4 regions of the Halomonas sp. KHS3 genome follow, and region 4 is predicted to be linked to each of the others. Evidence: riboswitches for the same ligand, from Rfam matches in the RefSeq annotation. Region 4 holds a riboswitch; each other region holds the start of a gene.

Region 1 (3,350 bases), on a different contig from region 4:
TCAACGCCCAGGCGGAAAAAGCCCGCCTGGGTTTCATAGGTATCAAAGCCATGGGCAGCGAGCAGGTCACGCACCTCCATGGCCTCTTCGTCGGTCACATGGCGCAGCCGGAACAGTAGTTCAGCCATTGGCGTGCCTCAAGAGTCGCTCTTCCCCACCATCAGGTCTGCCTGAATCACTTCGATCCAGTAGCCGTCCGGGTCTTTAACGAAGATAACATCTTTCATCTTGCCCTGATCGGAGCGTTTGACGAAGGTGACGTCATGCTCGTCGAACCACGCCTGGGCCGCTGCCAAATCCGGTACGTTGAAGCAGATATGCCCAAAGCCCTGGGGTTCGGCATTGCCATCGTGATAGGCGAAATCTTCCTGGTCTTCAGTCCCCCAGTTGTGGGTCAGCTCCAGCAGCCCTTTCTGGCTAAACGTCCAGGCGGTACGCGCTTGCGCATCGTCCGGAACGCTGTCGCTGGGTTCCAGGTTGGCCAGGAAGTAGAGCGAGAACTGCATCTCTTCGAAATCCAGCCGCCGCATCACCTGCATACCAAACACTTTTGAGTAGAACGCCAATGCCTGCTCAGGGTCTTTCACCCGCAGCATGGTGTGGTTTAAACGAAACCCTTGAGTTTGGGGCGGCGTAGCCACGACGCCGGGATGCTGCTCGCCTTGAAAACTCATTTTGCTCTCCTATCGCTGATGTTGATCATTGAATCCATTGAGCTTCACGTACCGCTTACCATGGGGGCTTTATGGCCATAATAACAGCCCTTACAAGCACGTAGGCAGTGTCGTATCGAGGTGCCGATAAGCGCACTGGCAATACTAAACAAAAACCCTACACTTATTCTTCATAAGCTTTACAAAAAGCAGTTCCCGCAACATGAGTGATGCCCCACCTTTGAGGCGTCCACAGGAGTTTTCCATGAGTGCGATCGATATGACGCTGGGTGACCACCTGACGCTAAAACAGCTTTCCAATGCGCTTCACAACGGTTTTTCGCCGATTGTTGAAGTCGAGTCGATGGATGGAATCTACAAAGTGCGTTTTCACCATGCTAACGGCGTGTCTGAGCTGAGCGATAACAAGGGCCACGTCAGTACTTTTCTGGGCACGGGCGAAATCCGCGATACCCTGGGCCAACTGGGCTTGACCCACGGCGTGCTAACCTTCGCCGACCAGTGTGGTGACGAGATGATTGGGGTCGAGGGTAAAGCGATGACACCTGATGAAATGCTTACCTACGGTACGCGTATTTCGTTTCGTTAGATTGCTATCGTCCGCATCCGGGGCTTTACAGGGCTACTTCAGGCAAGGATAGTAATCCCTCGACAGGGGCGCCCTCCGTTACGGTTGGGCTGAGAAGCACCCTTTGAACCTGAACCGGATAACACCGGCGTAGGGAGTCGTGGTAACGCTTACCACCTCCCTGCCGGGAGGATGCTATGACCCTACGCCCGCTTGGCGATTACCTTGAGACGCTGCGCTCATTGACACCGCTGGTTCACTGCATGACCAACTATGTGGCCATGAACAGCACTGCCAACCTGCTGTTAGCCACCGGCGCGTCGCCCGCCATGCTGCATGCGCCTGAAGAAGTGGCTGAATTCACGGCTATCTCCGCGGGGCTGTCGATTAATATCGGTACGATCTCTGCCCACTGGGCTGACGCTATGCTCACCGCCACAGCGACTGCCGATCAGCATGCCATTCCCTGGGTATTAGATCCCGTCGCCGTTGGCGCCACGCGCTATCGCCAAACGCTGTGCGCGAAGCTGCTGGCCGCTAAACCCAGCGTGATCCGTGGCAATGCGTCTGAAATTCTTGCCCTTAACGGTTTAGCTAGCCAAGGCCGCGGCGTGGACGCCACAGCCGCCACCGACCAAGCCGTGGACGCTGCAATAGCATTAGCGCAAAAACACGGCTGTATTGTCGCGATGACCGGTGAAAGCGACTGGGTGACGGACGGCACACAGCACTACCGCATTAACGGTGGCCATCCTTTGATGCCCCGCGTAACAACGCTTGGCTGTGGGCTGAGCGCGCTAGTGGCGGGATTTGTGGCTGCCAACCGCGACGCCCCACTGGGTGCAACGGCAGCCGCGCTGGCCTGCTTTGCGGTCACAGGGGAGCGTGCGGGAAGCCACGCCAACGGGCCTAGTAGTTTTCAAGTGGCACTACTGGATGCGCTGTATCAACTCACCCCTGACGACCTCACTACTTATGCCCAACTGGAGGCAATCCATGCCGCTTGATCTATCGCTCTACTTGGTCACCGATGCCACGCTCTGCCGAGAGCATGGTTTGGAACAAACGGTTGAGGCAGCGGTAAAAGGCGGCGTCACCATCGTGCAGTTGCGTGACAAGCATGCCAGCGACGAACAGATGATTGCCCAAGCCAAACGGTTAAAAGCGCTTCTGGCGGGCACCGGTGTCCCGCTGATCATTAACGACCGTTTGCAGGTGGCACTAGAAAGCCAGGCAGATGGCCTGCATGTCGGTCAGAGCGACGCTGCCGTTCAGCAAGCGCGCCGGGTGCTAGGTGATCAAGCGATTATCGGCCTGTCGATCAATACTATCGCCCAGCTGCAAGTCTCTCCGTTTGAGCTACTCGATTATGTCGGGATTGGCCCCGTGTTTGCCACCGAGAGCAAACAAGATCACGCCCAGCCCATCGGCTTTGGCGGTTTAGCGGCGCTGGTCAAGGCGTGCCCACTGCCCAGCGTGGCCATTGGTGGGCTGAAAGCGGATCATGCGATTAGCGTACAGCGCGCGGGAGCGAACGGTTTAGCGGTGATATCAGCCATTTGTGGCCAGCCCGACCCTTACCAGGCAGCGCGCGCTTTTCAGATTTTCCAAGCCGATTCGGCGTCATGAATCAGTTAGAGCATATCGTCGCTTTTGTGCGGGTAGCCGAGTTGGGTAGCTATACCCGTGCTGCTGAAGCGCTGGATATTTCCCGCACTCGCGTATCCCGCCAGGTCATGGCACTGGAAGAGACATTGGGCGCGCGACTGATACAGCGCACCACACGACGGCTACATCTCACTGAGGCCGGGGAGCGCTACCTGATACGCGCCCAAGGGGTACTGCAAGCGCTCGATGAGGCCGCCGCCGAGGTGGGCCAAGGTACCAGCGATGTGCGTGGGCGGCTGCGCGTTAATGGGCCGATGAGTTTTGGCACCCGCTACCTAGCGCCACTCGTCGCGCAATTTATGCACACTCACCCGGCGCTGGAAGTGCGCCTGGATTTGAACGACCGCCGTGTCGACCTGCTGGAAGAGGGTTACGACGTAGCGATCCGTATCGGCAGCCTGCCCGACTCCAGCCTGGTGGCGCGCCGACTGACGCGGTGC
Region 2 (3,350 bases), on a different contig from region 4:
CGAAGGGCGCGGGCGGTGTCGACAACCTGCCCTGCGACCACCTCTGGCAACGAATCACTAGCAATGTGTGGCGTGATGCGTAGGCACTCATGCTGCCAGAAGGGATGATCCGCAGGCAGCGGCTCTGCACGGAACACATCCAGGCTCGCCCCACCCAAATGGCCGTGTTCGAGCGCTAGGAGAAGATCGTCCTCGACCAAGTGCTCACCCCGACCGATCTGCACCAACCAAGCGTCTTTGGCGAGCTTCGCGAACAGCGCCTTGTTAAGCACGTTTTCAGTGGTAGCCGTCAGTGGCAGCACATTGATCAGATAATCGGCGCCATCCGCTGCCGCCATGACAGCCCCGTCACCTGTCAGATAGGTCACGCCTTCAACCGGGGCTTGTGGCTCGCTGCGGCAGGCTACGTGTACAGAAAAGCCAAGCGCGGCCACCGCTTTCACCACGGCGCGCCCCATGGTGCCGTGTCCCAGCACCGCCACCTTTCTTGATGCTGGCGCGCGCATCGTCAATGGCGCCCAATGCGCCTTGGCAGCATTTTGCTCCAGGGTGGTGAACTCACGCTCACGATGGAGCACCTCATGCGCGGCAAAACCCGCCATCAAGTCGGCCTGATGTGGATCCCGCACCCGGGCGATATGTACTTCATCGCTCAGGCCAGGATGCGCCAGCAGGGCATCAACACCGGCACCGATAGACATCGCCAGCTCAAGATTAGGATAGCTCTCGAAAGCCTCGTCATTGGGCAACCAGCAGATCGCAAAACGCACATCTTCGGGGTTATCGATCTCATGGGGATGGCGCAGGACGACATCACTCGCTTCATCGCGCAAGGCGTTACCATAAATGGCATCAAGGTCGAGCGAATCACTGAGATAGACGCCTAAAATCGAGTTCGTGTTGGTCATGCAACTTCCTACGGTTCACATTCGAAATAGCAGTGGCTGTAAAACAGCCACTTGTTACTCAACTGTATAATAATTCACGTACCGATGCCATGAAACGCCATTACAGCACCTAAACTCTCATCGCTGTAATGATGCTAATAAATTGTTTCCCGATAACTTTCCATGTCATACACCCTTGCATCTCCCTCACCCGCCTCCTACACTCCACCAACGAACAGCTTGACGGGGTGCCGGTGAAATCCGGCTGAGATGGCGCAGGGCGTAGCAATTAATGCTGCCGAGCGCTGATCCCGCAGAACCTGATCCGGCTAATGCGCTGCTACTTACACAAGTTCGCAGCGAGGGTACCGGCGTAGGGATCAAGCGATGGCCACGGCTGCTCTCTCACGATCGCACGCTGCCCTTCTGCGCCACTCCCTCGATCTTTTTCGCCCCCCCCTCCGGATCATTACCACCGGAGGCATCATGGGCTACCGCTTTACTGATCTCACTACCGCTTGCCAGAAAGATTGGCGCGCCTATATTGAGCACGATTTTGTGCGCCAGCTAGGCACCGCCACGCTGCCCGGGGCGTCGTTTCGCCACTATTTAAAGCAGGACTACCTGTTTTTGATTCACTTCGCCCGCGCCTATGCGCTGGCTGCCTACAAAAGCCCCACCCTCGCCGATCTTCGCCAAGCCCATGAAGGCTTGAAAGCCATTGTGGATGTGGAGCTGGGCCTGCACGTGGGCTTTTGTCAGGAGTGGGGGATTTCCGAGCAAGAACTGGAGGAGCTTCCCGAAGCCAGAGCGACGCTTGCCTACACCCGCTATGTGTTAGATACCGGCAACCGCGGCGACCTGCTGGATTTGCACGTGGCGTTGGCCCCCTGCCTGGTGGGCTACGGCGAAATCGCCAACTGGCTAAACGCCCAGCCTTCCACCCTGCGCGGCGCGCAAAACCCTTACGACGCCTGGATAGCCATGTACGAAGGCGAGGAGTTTCAGGCCGCCATGCAGGCGGAGCTTGAATGGCTGAATATCCGCCTTGCCGACATTACCCCCGCCCGCTTTGCCGAACTGAGCAAGATCTTCCGCGACGCCACCCGCCTGGAAATCGACTTCTGGCAGATGGGCCTAGAGCTGATAGACCAAGACCTCACCCACTAATTCAGCAAAACAACACAAGGAAACGACAGTAATGACTAAGACCGTAACAAGCAAAACCAGCCACTTTTTAGCCGAAACCGCCCAGGTCGATGCCGCCGCCATTGCGCCGCTGCCCGGCTCACGTAAGGTATATATCGAAGGTTCGCGCCCGGATATCCGTGTGCCGTTCCGGGAAATTTCACTGTCGCCGACCAAAACCACCGGCATTGATGAAGAGAACCCGCCACTGCTGGTGTACGACACTTCAGGCCCCTATAGCGATCCGGATGCTAACAATGACCTGCGCCGCGGTCTGCCGGAACTACGCCGAGCCTGGATTGAAGAGCGTGACGATACCGAATTTCTATCAGGCCCCACGTCTGATTACGGCAACCGCCGCGCCAACGACCCGACGCTTGCCCAGCTGCGCTTTGATCTAACCCGCACCCCGCGGCGTGCCCTCTCTACAAAAGACGGGCGGCCTGGAAACGTGACCCAGCTGCACTACGCCCGCCAGGGCATTATTACGCCGGAAATGGAGTTCATCGCCCTGCGGGAAAACCAGCGTCGCCAAACGTTAGGTACCGCTGAAGTAGAGCGGATTCTGGGCCACCAGCACAAAGGTCAGAGCTTTGGCGCCAGCTTGCCGGAGGAGATCACGCCAGAGTTTGTGCGCGATGAAGTCGCCCGAGGGCGGGCAATTATTCCTAACAACATCAACCACCCCGAAAGCGAGCCGATGATTATTGGCCGTAACTTCCTGGTCAAGATTAACGGTAATCTGGGTAACTCGGCGGTAACTTCTTCCATCGAGGAAGAGGTGGATAAGATGACCTGGGGTATCCGCTGGGGCGCGGACACCATTATGGATCTCTCCACTGGGCAGAACATCCACGAAACCCGCGAGTGGATTTTGCGCAACTCGCCGGTGCCGATTGGCACAGTGCCTATCTATCAGGCGCTGGAAAAGGTCAAAGGCGTGGCCGAAGACCTCACCTGGGAAGTCTTCCGTGATACGCTGATCGAGCAGGCCGAACAGGGCGTGGACTACTTCACCATTCACGCGGGCGTACTGCTGCGCTATGTGCCGCTCACCGCCAAGCGGGTCACCGGCATTGTCAGCCGCGGCGGCTCGATCATGGCCAAATGGTGTTTGTACCATCACCAGGAGAGCTTCTTGTACACCCACTTCGAGGAGATCTGCGAGATCTGCAAGCAGTACGATGTGGCGTTCTCCCTCGGTGATGGCCTGCGTCCTGGCTCAGTGGCCGATGCCAATGACGAAGCACAGATGGCGGAGCTAAAAACCTTGGG
Region 3 (3,350 bases), on a different contig from region 4:
ACACTAATTCCCTTGCCATAAGAGCAGGTTAACTCCGCGATGAGTGGTTGATAGCCAAAAGCATTCTCCACCCAATCATCATAAGCGTCAAAAAGCTCGGCGATATTTTGTTCAGTCCAATTAGTATTCATAAAAATAAATCCCCTAATATTTGCTCATGTATGAATGCTTGTACTATCCCCAGCGATTAATAAGAAACGGTTGATAGTAGGGGTTAATTATCTCTAACGCCTTTTGAGGCAGCGCATTCCCTATCTTGATTTGGCGATAGATCCAGAACAACATCAGCACATCTCGCCAATACGTCGTTAGGTTAAGATTAGCCATATCATTAAACGTCAACAAGCCGCTACGGATCTCTGACTCATATTCCAATAGTTTGCGTATGGTAGTCGGGGAGGTGCCAATTGGCATTAAAGGTACTGTGCCTGGCTGGGGTATAGTTTCATTACTATTCAAAAGTTCAAGCGCACGCTCATGTGTGCTTTCATAGACGTGAATAGAACCAATTTGATGTGTGTAGTGACCGATTTTGCAGCCTATGCGGGCAGCAATATACTCTTGCAAGAAAGTAAAAGAGAAAATATCGTTCAGCATGCCAACGTAGGCATCATTTGCACGCATATAGCTGACCATGTTCAACTTTTCTTCGCGGAGTAGCAACTGAAGACCCAAGGTACATGAAACGTCGATATTGCGTCGATAAAGATCTTCTTCCGCACTAAATATTTGAAGGACAGCGCGCTTACTATCGGGATCGTCATTTTTAAGGATATCAATCACTCGTTCGATTTGATCGAGCGTGTCTGCACCAAAGTTTTTAAGACGAGCTCCGTAACCAGTACCAGGTAAGCTTATACCATCTGGGCTGTAGCGTTGCATTGAAGGGGCGTACCAGGAAATAAATGCTAAGTCGTTTTTACCTGATAAATACCATAACGCTTCTGCATAATTAAAAACAATATTTTGTTTGCGTATTTTGCTTAGACAAAAACGATCAGGAGGATTGTCGAGTCGGATATTGAAGCCAATGAGTTCTCGCTCTTTATTTCCTCTAGGTGAGTTAACATATTCATATTCAAAGCAGATTTTATGCAGTGTATCTCTGTAGAGGCTGGTGAAATTCGTATAATGTTTGTGCATCATTATATTCATCTCTTTCGGTGGACAAAGAGGCGTATTTTGCTGATACGAATGATGGCGAGTAGTTTAAAAAGCTGAATTGGAGCTGTGAATCGCGTTTGATTTTTCTTTGACGATCAAACTGTGCAAATTAAAGGCTTTCACGACAGTATCTGCGACGTGATCAGCTAAGGCTTCATTGAAGTTGAGTTTTCCGTTTATAACTTTCGCCCAGCGGCAGTCCGCAGCATCATCACCAGGCCGTAGCTCGCCATCAACGTAGTGACATAAAAGGGCAACCAAGGCGAAGTGGTGGTGACTTCCCTCTGGGTCATATCCGATTACTTCTACTACATCAATTAACGGTCCTACCAATGCTGTGATACCGGTTTCCTCCATTAATTCGCGCTTTGCTGCACAATGTAGGCTTTCTCCCGGTTCCACTGATCCTCCGGGGAAGCCCCAAGTGCCCCGTTGAGGTTCTTTACTGCGTTGGACGAGGAGAACTTCATTATTACGCAGAGTTACGGCGATTGCTGCCAAGCGTGGCTTGGCAAGTACGGAGTTCAGGCGGTTTTTATCAGACGTGTTAAAAGGGGAGGTACTACTGAGCGTAGATGCGTTAGCGGGCGTTGAGTTACCTTGCGACACGATACACTCCTGCATTGAGATTCGGATAATACAGGCGTAGGTGTCAAAACAGATTCATATATGGTTTATGTCCGTTCCTACGCCGGTATCAGCCGGATCAGGTTCAAAGGGTTTGGATAACTCCATCTCAGCCTGAATAACAGGCACCCCTCGGAAAAGTTACTGTTACTATGAGTTTTAGTATAAGTCAATATTTGGGGGGCAATTCAATGCGGCGGCTTGGCGGACGCCGGGGCGGTTTTGACACCTTCTTCGCACACTTGGCTAACGGCTAATTGGCCCGGCTTATTCGCCAAAATCACCGCCCGCCGCGGTGCAGGGTAGCCTTCAATGGTGCGGGTGCGGTCGTTGGGGTCGAGAAAATCAGCCAACGATTGGTAGGTCATCCACTCCGTCGAGCGCTGCTCGTCTAACGTGGTAACGGCTTCATCGACCACGCGCACGTTGGTAAAGCCGCAGCGCTCCAGCCAGTGGCAGAGTGCTTGAGAAGAGGGCAGGAAGTAGACGTTGGGCATAGCGGCGTAACGTTCGCCGGGCACAAATACGGTCTGCTCGTCGCCTTCGACTACCAGGGTTTCTAGCACCAGCTCGCCGCCCGGAACTAACGCGGCTTTTAGCTGCTGAAGATGTTCCAACGGGGCAGGGCGATGGTAGAGCACGCCCATGGAAAATACCGTATCGAAAAAGCCCAGGTTCTCCGGCACATCTTCTATACCCACTGGTAAAAACTGAGTTCTGCCGTCATCGGTATCGCCGACGAAGTGGCGTACCGCCTGAAATTGCCAGTAGAAGCGCGGCGAAGGGTCAATTACTAATACGAAAGCAGCCCCTGCCCCGGCCATCCGCCAAGCGTGGTAACCGCTGCCGCCACCCACATCGAGCACTTTGCGATATTTTAGCGGTGCCAGGTGTGGCGCCACTCTTTGCCACTTCCAGTCAGAGCGCCACTCGGTGTCGATATAAATGCCGCCTAGCTGAAAAGGGCCTTTACGCCATGGGGCAAGCTTTCTAAGCAGGTTAAAGCATTGGCGCTGCTGGCTATCGCTAAGATCGAGATCAACGCTGACGGTGTCGCTGTTTAAATCCACGCGCCGCTCGGCGGGCAGCACCGGAAGCTTGGCCACGGCTTTTTCCCAGGCGGATAAATCGCCGTGGCGGTTACGGTCAAGCCCGTGAGCTAACTGCTCGGGAAGCTTCGCTAACCAGGGCGTTAGTGAGGCATCAAGCGTAGCTTGATCTAAAAACGCCTGATAAATTGCGCGATGATCGTCGGGTAGTGGCGCCACCTTTAACCCTCCTTAAACGCAATCAGCGAGGCAAAGTTAAGGTACTGGAACCAGGTCATCGAACGTGGAAAACCTGCTTGTTTCAAACGACCATGAAGTGCATCGAGGGTATCCGGCACCAGTACGTTCTCAAGAGCGGTGCGCTTCTGGCTGATTTCCAGATCACTGTAGCCATTGGCGCGCTTGAAATCGTGGTAGCGTTCTACCCGCCAGGCGTTGTCGCGCTCGTCGGCGTCGACGGTTTTCTCCGAGAGAATCAGCACGCCGCCGGGTTCCAGCGCTGCATAAAGC
Region 4 (3,350 bases):
AGGTGAAACTCATGTATTTCGCGCATTCCCAGCGGAGTTACACACTGCGTGCAGCGGTAGGTGTCATCTTCGCCATAAATCAGCCGATGGTACATTTTAAACAGCGTATATAGTGCCAAACCACCCTCAAAGGCTGGCCAGCGCGCAGGGGTCTCGCGAATATCGTTGGTAAGGTCTTGCCCTTCGGCTTCGGCGTCTGCAATTGCATTGGCAAGCGGGGCGGCAAGAATGGCGCTATTGTCGGCAGGTAACGGCGTGTTGTGCTTAGAAGCGTGTTCAAAATCTTGTACAGCGCGCTTAAAGTCAGGAACGCCATCAAGAGTATAGTCGACATGCTGGAGGTCTTCGGGCTCACAGCCGCCATTTTCCCAGCCATGAATGACGCGAAGTGTCATTTGACCCCGTGTCATTGGGCGGGCAAGCAGCATATGTAGCATTATACGAATGTGCAGCTGACGCTCATCGGTATCATTTTCAAATGCTCGGTAAGGGTCAGTAAACAGCTCGTTTAGACGACCGGGGGTATGTTCCTTGGCTTCGTTATGGCTCATGACAGTGTCCCTTTGAACGAACTGTTTATTAAGAGTAGCGCATGTTTTTTTGTCACAGAACGAATCTTCAGTATGGCGAGTAGGGCGGCTGAATAAAAGCCTCTTAATTCAGCTTTTTGTTACACAACCGCTAAGCCGTTTTTATGAGATGGCTAAACTTAACAAGAAAGAGGTGAGCATGTCTTCATCATTAAGTCGTTTTAACGTGCCTGAAACATTGGATGACCTGCCTGACGATATTCGCAGTACCATTTTGACCGTTCAGGGTAAAGCGGGTTTTGTGCCCAATGTCTTTCTGATGTTGGCCCATCGCCCTGCTGAATTTCGTGCTTTTTTTGCCTATCACGATGCGTTGATGGAGCGCGAATCAGATACCCTCACCAAAGCCGAAAAAGAGATGATTGTAGTGGCTACCAGCGCACGTAATCGCTGCCTATATTGTGTGGTTGCTCACGGGGCACTGGTGCGCATTTACAGTAAAGACCCGCTACTCGCTGACCAAGTGGCGATCAACCATCGGGTGGCGCCGATTAGCGAGCGCCACCGGGTGATGCTCGATTTCGCCATGCACTGTGCCATCGATGTGGGTGAAATGACTGATGAATGGCTTGCCCGCCTGCTGGAAGTAGGCTTTAGCCAAGAGGATTGCTGGGATATAGGCGCGATCGCGGCGTTTTTTGGCTTGTCGAATCGGTTGGTTACCCTGGCAGGTACGCCACCCAATGAGGAGTTCTACCTGATGGGGCGAGTGCCTCGCTAAGAGGCGACCAGCGCACCTTAACTTTACTAAGCTATGATTTTGATTGAGAATAGTTCTTGAGACAGCGCTTCGAAAAGTACCCAAAAACGTACTTAGAAAAAGCGCTTAGCAAAACACCTACATTCACTGTCGCCAGGGGAGCCCTGCATAAAAGGGCTGAGATGCGGCTACGCAGACCCTGGAACCTGATCCGGTTCGTACCGGCGGAGGAAGTGCGACATGCTTTACCTAACGTTAGCCGTGCTTGGTGCGGCGCTGTGCTGCTTTGCTTACTTAGGCCTCCGGGCTCGCTGGGTGAATGGCCCACTTGATGACTATGTCACCGCCCGTAACTCGCAAACGGCATCTACCCTGGGGCTCTCCTTCCTTGCCTCCGGCATGGGCGCATGGATTCTCTTTGCTCCTCCTGAAATCGGCGCCTTTGTTGGCCCGCTGGCCCTGGCAGGCTATGCATTAGGCTCTGCGCTGCCGTTTATCGTCTTAGGACTGTATGGGCCGAAGATTCGCCGGGCGTTGCCCGAGGGGCGCAGCATCGCCGAGTTTGCTGAAGCGTGCTATGGCCCTGGTGTAAGGCGCTGGGTAACGCTGGTATCAATCGCCTATATGGCGTGCTTTTTAGCTGCCGAGCTAACCGCTATTGGCGCCATTACCGCGCTGCTTTCCGATGTGCCCCCCGCACTGGTGATTATTGGCGTGGCGCTTACCACGCTCATCTATACTGCGGCAGGTGGTCTACGGGCCAGCCTTGCCACTGACCGTTGGCAGGCGTGGTTGTTACTGGTACTGCTGTGTGTGGTCGGTGGCATGGCCCTATGGCGGCTTCCCACTATTCCCAACGAGGCTGCGCTTCCTGCCATTCCCATCACCAGTGCGCTCAGCGTAGCGTTAACGCTAGTGATCGCGGTTACCGCGGCCAATCTCTTCCATCAAGGCTATTGGCAGCGCGTGTGGGCCGCTCAAGACGATCAAAGCCTGGGGCGCGGGGCATGGTTAGGTGGCGCAATGACGGTAGTCGTCGTCATGGTGATTGGTGGTCTGGGTGTATTGGCCGCGATGAGTGGTGTGCCATTAGGCGAGCCGCCGATGCCATTTTTTGCCCTGTTAAGTGATGCTCCTGTTTGGCTGACGCTACCCGCCTTGGTATTAGCGGTGACCTTGGTGGCCTCCAGTGTTGATACGCTGCAAAATGGTATTGCCTCGTTGGTGGTCGCGCGCAGCGAGCAGCAGGGCGTATCACTGGTGGCTGCCCGCTGGGTGACAGTGGTAGTAATGGTACCGGTGGTATTAATTGCCTTGCAGGGGTTGTCAGTACTGCGTCTGTTTTTGATTGCCGACCTGCTGTGTGCTGCCATTGTGGTACCTGTGCTGTTGGGCCTGTGGCAACGAATGACGCCACTGGCCGCCATTGTAGGTGGCATCGCGGGGCTGCTGGGTGCCATTCTCCCAGGGTGGTTAAGCCAAGGAAGCTTGGTCGCCGGGATGGTGGCCGCCAGTTTTCCGGGCAGTGTCCCTACCTTGGGGCCATTCGTCGGGGCGTTAATCGCCTCAACGCTGGTGAGTGTGCTGTTAGCCTACTTAACGCTAGCTATTCGCAAGGACATCCATGATTCGAACTCTTCTGACTACCCCTGAAGGTGAGACCCACGAGGGGGATGAAAGCCTGTTGGCTGTCTGGCAGGCGACGCCTGGCAGCCATATCTGGATCGATATGCAGGGCGAGTCCCAACAAAGCGAGCGGGCGATTTTAGAGGCGTTTGAGTTTCACCCCATGGCGATTCAAGATGCCCACAAAGAGCGCCATCCGCCAAAAATTGAAGAGTTTGATAATCACACCTTGATTATTTATCGTGGCATCTCCTCCTTTGATGCCGAACTAAACTATCTGCCTCAACAGGTCTGTTTCTTTGTGGGGGAGCGATTTCTGGTCACCCTCCATCCCGGCCAAGCGCTCTCCATAGAACGGCTATTCAACGAGCACGGTAAAGCCTTGCTGGCCCATTCGCCGGAACATGTCGCGCTGCGGGTGATGTATATTTCTG

The links. A riboswitch is a leader RNA that binds a small molecule or an ion and turns the genes downstream of it on or off. The one in region 4 is predicted to bind thiamine pyrophosphate.
Region 1: it holds a riboswitch for thiamine pyrophosphate, as region 4 does, so the genes downstream of both, thiM (hydroxyethylthiazole kinase) here and RO22_RS10060 (sodium:solute symporter family transporter) in region 4, are expected to answer to the same signal.
Region 2: it holds a riboswitch for thiamine pyrophosphate, as region 4 does, so the genes downstream of both, tenA (thiaminase II) here and RO22_RS10060 (sodium:solute symporter family transporter) in region 4, are expected to answer to the same signal.
Region 3: it holds a riboswitch for thiamine pyrophosphate, as region 4 does, so the genes downstream of both, RO22_RS07940 (NUDIX hydrolase) here and RO22_RS10060 (sodium:solute symporter family transporter) in region 4, are expected to answer to the same signal.

The regions. Positions count from the first base shown of each region.
Region 1 is NZ_JWHY01000008.1:67,145-70,494, reverse strand. Features, by position in the region: gene RO22_RS17425 (DUF6164 family protein) at 1-128, opposite strand, end outside; gene gloA (lactoylglutathione lyase) at 138-674, opposite strand; gene RO22_RS17415 (hypothetical protein) at 919-1,263, shown strand; TPP riboswitch at 1,318-1,416, shown strand; gene thiM (hydroxyethylthiazole kinase) at 1,440-2,249, shown strand; gene thiE (thiamine phosphate synthase) at 2,239-2,871, shown strand; gene RO22_RS17400 (LysR family transcriptional regulator) at 2,868-3,350, shown strand, end outside.
Region 2 is NZ_JWHY01000002.1:735,167-738,516, reverse strand. Features, by position in the region: gene RO22_RS05485 (NAD(P)-dependent oxidoreductase) at 1-908, opposite strand, end outside; TPP riboswitch at 1,122-1,284, shown strand; gene tenA (thiaminase II) at 1,374-2,057, shown strand; gene thiC (phosphomethylpyrimidine synthase ThiC) at 2,089-3,350, shown strand, end outside.
Region 3 is NZ_JWHY01000002.1:1,281,631-1,284,980, forward strand. Features, by position in the region: gene RO22_RS07930 (class I SAM-dependent methyltransferase) at 1-131, opposite strand, end outside; gene RO22_RS07935 (thymidylate synthase) at 175-1,146, opposite strand; gene RO22_RS07940 (NUDIX hydrolase) at 1,210-1,773, opposite strand; TPP riboswitch at 1,831-1,934, opposite strand; gene cmoB (tRNA 5-methoxyuridine(34)/uridine 5-oxyacetic acid(34) synthase CmoB) at 1,980-3,059, opposite strand; gene cmoA (carboxy-S-adenosyl-L-methionine synthase CmoA) at 3,062-3,350, opposite strand, start outside.
Region 4 is NZ_JWHY01000003.1:251,457-254,806, reverse strand. Features, by position in the region: gene RO22_RS10070 (hypothetical protein) at 1-551, opposite strand, end outside; gene RO22_RS10065 (peroxidase-related enzyme) at 730-1,311, shown strand; TPP riboswitch at 1,436-1,541, shown strand; gene RO22_RS10060 (sodium:solute symporter family transporter) at 1,531-2,943, shown strand; gene corA (magnesium/cobalt transporter CorA) at 2,915-3,350, shown strand, end outside.